DNA from 2 places in the Obesumbacterium proteus genome. Region 2 is predicted to be linked to the other one. Evidence: predicted binding sites of a transcription regulator. Region 2 holds the regulator's gene; the other holds the start of a gene.
What was found. Region 2 encodes ArgR, which controls arginine synthesis, uptake and breakdown. Its sites were predicted from a motif close to ANTGAATAAAAATACANT; they were not measured.
Positions count from the first base shown of each region.

Region 1: the regulator ArgR is predicted to act here: its motif matches at 1,135-1,152, upstream of argF (ornithine carbamoyltransferase).

Region 1 covers NZ_CP014608.1:1,236,188-1,238,599, forward strand. Annotated here, with positions in the region: gene DSM2777_RS05860 (carbamate kinase) at 1-22, shown strand, start outside; gene argF (ornithine carbamoyltransferase) at 72-1,088, opposite strand; gene rraB (ribonuclease E inhibitor RraB) at 1,255-1,686, shown strand; gene DSM2777_RS05875 (GNAT family N-acetyltransferase) at 1,841-2,344, opposite strand.
Region 2 covers NZ_CP014608.1:4,901,171-4,903,582, forward strand. Annotated here, with positions in the region: gene mdh (malate dehydrogenase) at 1-471, opposite strand, end outside; gene argR (transcriptional regulator ArgR) at 940-1,410, shown strand; gene yhcN (peroxide/acid stress response protein YhcN) at 1,825-2,088, shown strand; gene yhcN (peroxide/acid stress response protein YhcN) at 2,225-2,412, shown strand, end outside.

The DNA of each region.
Region 1 (2,412 bases), 1.3 Mb from region 2:
AGAAACGGCGGCCGTTCTATAAAACAAAATCAGCGCGCCGTGAATATTAGGCGCGCTGATTTATTGAGTTATTACAGTTTACCTAACGTCGCTACCATCACGGCTTTAATGGTGTGCAGACGGTTTTCCGCTTCGTCAAACACGATGCTGTGCTCGGATTCAAACACTTCGTCAGTCACTTCCATTCCGCCATGTAAGCCGTATTGTTCTGCCATCTGTTTGCCCACGGCAGTTTGATCGTCATGGAAAGCTGGTAAACAGTGCAGGAATTTCACCTGTGGGTTGCCGGTCAGTTTGATGACGTTCATGTTGATTTGATAAGGCAGTAGCTGGGCAATACGCTCTTTCCACACTTCTTTTGGTTCGCCCATGGAAACCCAAACGTCGGTGTAAAGGAAATCAGCGTCTTTCACGCCTTCCGCCAGATCTTCAGTTAAGACCAGCTTAGCGCCGGTTTTGTCGGCGATCGCCTGACATTGAGCCACCAGTTCGGCCTCGGGCCAGCAGGCTTTGGGCGCAACTAAACGCAGCTCCATCCCCATCAGCGCAGCGCCTTCTAACAATGAATTGCCCATGTTATTACGCGCATCGCCAAGGTATGCCAGCTTCACCTGCGACAGCGGCTTATTTGGCATATGTTCTTGAATGGTCAGTAGATCGGCTAAGATTTGGGTTGGGTGAAACTCATTGGTTAATCCATTCCAAATAGGCACACCGGCATACTGCGCCAAGGTTTCAACTACGTCCTGTCCCCAACCGCGATACTGGATGGCATCGTACATTCTGCCCAGCACGCGGGCGCTGTCTTTGATGGATTCTTTGTGGCCGATTTGGCTGCCGTTTGAGCCTAAATAGGTGACGTTAGCACCTTGGTCGTAAGCGGCAACTTCGAAAGAGCAGCGGGTTCGGGTGGAGTCTTTTTCGAAGATGAGCGCGATATTTTTGCCTTTCAGCGTTTGAGGTTCATTACCTGCTTTCTTAGCCTGCTTAAGTTCAGCGGCTAAAGTGAGTAGATATGCGATATCTGCAGGCGTGAAGTCCAGTAATCTAAGAAAATGATGCTGATATAGCTGACTCATAGTGCTCATCCCCAGTTGTGTTTTTATTGTGCTGCATGAATTAATATTCACATTATGTGTATTAAAATTCAAAATCAACCCCTGAGAGATAAATATTCACGTTTCTTATGGAGGCATGAGCGCGGCTGTGGGAGAATGAAAGTAGCGTGATTGCATACAGATTGAGGACAAAGGCATGGCAAATCCTGAGCTATTAGAAGAACAACGTGAAGAAACCCGCCTGATCATTGAAGAACTGCTGGACGACGGCAGCGATCCGGACGCGTTATACACCATTGAGCATCACCTTTCGGCTGACAACTTTGAGCTGTTAGAAAAAGCGGCGGTTGAAGCTTTTAAACTCGGCTATGAAGTCACCGACGCTGAAGAGCTGGAAGTTGAAGACGGTACGCTGCTGATGTGCTGCGATGTGATCAGCGAAGTTGGCCTGAATGCGGAAGTGATCGACACTCAGGTTGAACAGCTGGTGAACCTCGCTGAAAAAATGAACGTGAACTACGACGGCTGGGGCACCTACTTCGAAGATCCTAACGGTGAAGACGGTGACGACGACGAAGATGGCGACGCAGAAGGCGTTGATGAAGATGATAATGGCGTTCGCCATTAATCTTTAGATGTTCATCTTTCACGTTGCATGGTTAACGTCATCGTGAGAATAGCGAAATCCGGTGCCAGTGATGGCACCGGATTTTTTTGTGTGTAAAAAGGGAATTTAATGCCAATTCTCGGGCGTTTTTAGGATGAGTGCTTTTTGTTAAACCTTACAGATCTCTCAGCATTCTGACTTCGCAGTCCACATGGCGTGTGCTGCCGAGTGCTTCGGTGATATGGTTAAATCCGAGCTTCTCATAGAGCGCGATAGCCGCAGTGAGAGAGGCCGTTGTTTCTAGATAACATTGGCTAAAACCGTTCTCGCGGGCAAAATCCATGGCTTGGATAGCCAATTGTTTTGCTAAACCTTTTCCGCGCAGCACGGGTAGAAAATACATTTTTTGTAGTTCACACAGGCCGACGTCTGCGCCTTCAAGCGGAGCAACGCCGCCGCCGCCAACAACGTGTCCATCAAGCTCAACCACCCAATAGGCACAGCGTGGCTGGCTATAAACGTCGAAGAGATGATCGAGGTTTGGGTCAGAGACGGTATAGCCTTTGTCTGCGGTGAGGCCGCATTCCGCTGAAACTTCACGAATAACCTGCGCAATGGCAGCGTTGTCGTTTGCCGTCATCCGGCGCACCTGAAGTCGTAAAGGCGTTTCTGTTGTCATAGTCATTACCCGGTTGTTCCGTTGTGTAAGCGTTCTAACGCACATCGCTATTTTAGGCTGTTGTCACG
Region 2 (2,412 bases):
GAAAGTATTTGAACGGATAACGTCCAGCGTAGAAATACCGAACAGTTTATCTTTGTTATAAACGCCAGCTTTCTTCAGCACTTCTGCTGCGATAGCGACCGTGGTGTTCACAGGGTTAGTGATGATACCTACACAAGCTTTAGGACACGTGCTAGCAACCTGCTCAATCAGATTACGTACAATACCGGCGTTCACATTAAACAGGTCGGAGCGATCCATGCCTGGTTTACGAGCAACACCAGCAGAAATCAGTACGATATCCGCGCCTTCCAAAGCTGGGCGAGCATCTTCACCGCTGAAGCCTTTGATTTTAACGGCTGTAGGGATGTGGCTGAGATCGACGGCGACACCTGGGGTGACTGGCGCAATGTCATAAAGGGAGAGTTCTGAACCTGAAGGAAGCTGAGTTTTGAGAAGAAGGGCTAAAGCCTGACCAATACCGCCGGCTGCGCCGAGAACTGCAACTTTCATTCTATACTCCTTGATTTATCTTTAATTTAAGAGTGCCGTGAATGCATTACCGCGCACCTTAGTCCATCATGTCTTAAAAAACAATCTGTTAACACAAAGATTGGGATATGACGCACTAATTCCATGTCCTACTGCAAGGTTTATAATGAAAAATAGCTTATGCATGAAAGATATAGGGCCACAGAGTAGGAATTCGTTGCGCACTTATCACAGCTCATTACCCGGCCATTACATTACACCCTTCTTTTACATCACAACAACATCATTTTAATAACAATCCATTTACGAATGCCGATGACATAGCCAAAGTTCCCGCCAACATATTCATTTTATGGGCAAGGTGGTAAAATCATCCCCTTGCCGGTTTGAACTCTATCGTGACCGACTTAACGTTTTCCGCACTTAAATTGCATAAAAATTCATTATTACGCATAATAATGTTCTCTATTTCTATTCCTACGGTGAAGAATGCGAACTCCAACAAAGCAAGAAGACTTGATCAAGGCATTCAAGGCGCTGCTCAAAGAAGAGAAATTCAGTTCTCAGGGTGAGATCGTGCAGGCTCTGCAAGATGAAGGCTTTGAGAATATCAACCAATCCAAAGTATCTCGTATGCTGACCAAATTTGGTGCCGTCCGCACACGAAATGCCAAAATGGAGATGGTATACTGCCTGCCAGCAGAGCTTGGCGTTCCTACCACGAGCAGCCCATTGAAGAATCTGGTTCTCGACGTGGATTACAACGAATCCGTTGTGGTGATCCATACCAGTCCGGGCGCTGCACAATTAATTGCACGCCTATTGGACTCATTAGGTAAGTCAGAAGGGATTCTGGGAACTATCGCAGGTGATGACACAATTTTCACCACGCCTGCAAAAGGGTTCTCCGTTGAGCAGCTGCACGACGCTATTTTGTCGCTATTTGATCAAGAGCTGTAATCCTGTTCTCAGGCCTGGTATCTATCAGGCCTATGATTTTCTTCCTGCTCCCCCTTAAACCTGCCGTACTCTTTTCCGCTTAATTACACAACTCATACAGCATGATTCGCTACTTCAAATAGCATTAATGGTCAATCAGCCCTATATCTATATTCCTACCGGTCACAAACGCTACAGACCGCACATTTTGCAACATGATGTTACTTTGTTGATTTAATTAAACTTTAGTCTTGAAAGTGTGTTTTTTGCACTGTTTTTATTCCATTTAGATCTATTCATCAAAGCAATATCAAACAAATAAACCTAACAAACCATTAGCTCGCTATTAATTTTTCAGGTTACTAGGTGTACACTTGTTTTCGTGATTTGAATCACACTTCAAAACTAAATAAAACAATATCTGAGGGATACATCATGAAAATCAAAACTACTATTGCAACTCTTGCCGTTCTTTCATCTCTTTCTTTCGGCGCATTTGCTGCTCAATTAGTTGATAACGCACAGGCATCAAAAATGCAGCCTGTTGGCACCATCAGCGTAAGCGGTGTAAGTGCAGCCCCTTCTGATATCAGAGCAGCACTGTCAGCTAAAGCCGACGCACAAGGCGCAACAGCATACCGCGTCGTAGAAGCCCGTAATGAAGGCTCTTTCCACGCAACTGCTGAAATCTACAAATAAAATACGGATTCACCTGCTTAACGGAGCACAAACTCCGTCAATGAATCGCTAAAGTTAAACCGCAGTGACCAAAAGAATATCGTCATTGAATCTAAGATCGAAGTACTGCGGCAGAATGAAAAATAGGAAAATAATCATGAAAATCAAAACTACCGTTGCTGCTTTAAGTCTTCTCTCTATGGTTTCTTTTGGTGCTTTTGCTGCGCAGTCCATCAGCGCACAGCAGGCGTCCTCTATGCAATCCATCGGCACCATAACCATCAGTGGTATTGATGGTTCGCCTTCAGATATCAAAGCACAGCTGTCTGATAAAGCTGATGCCAA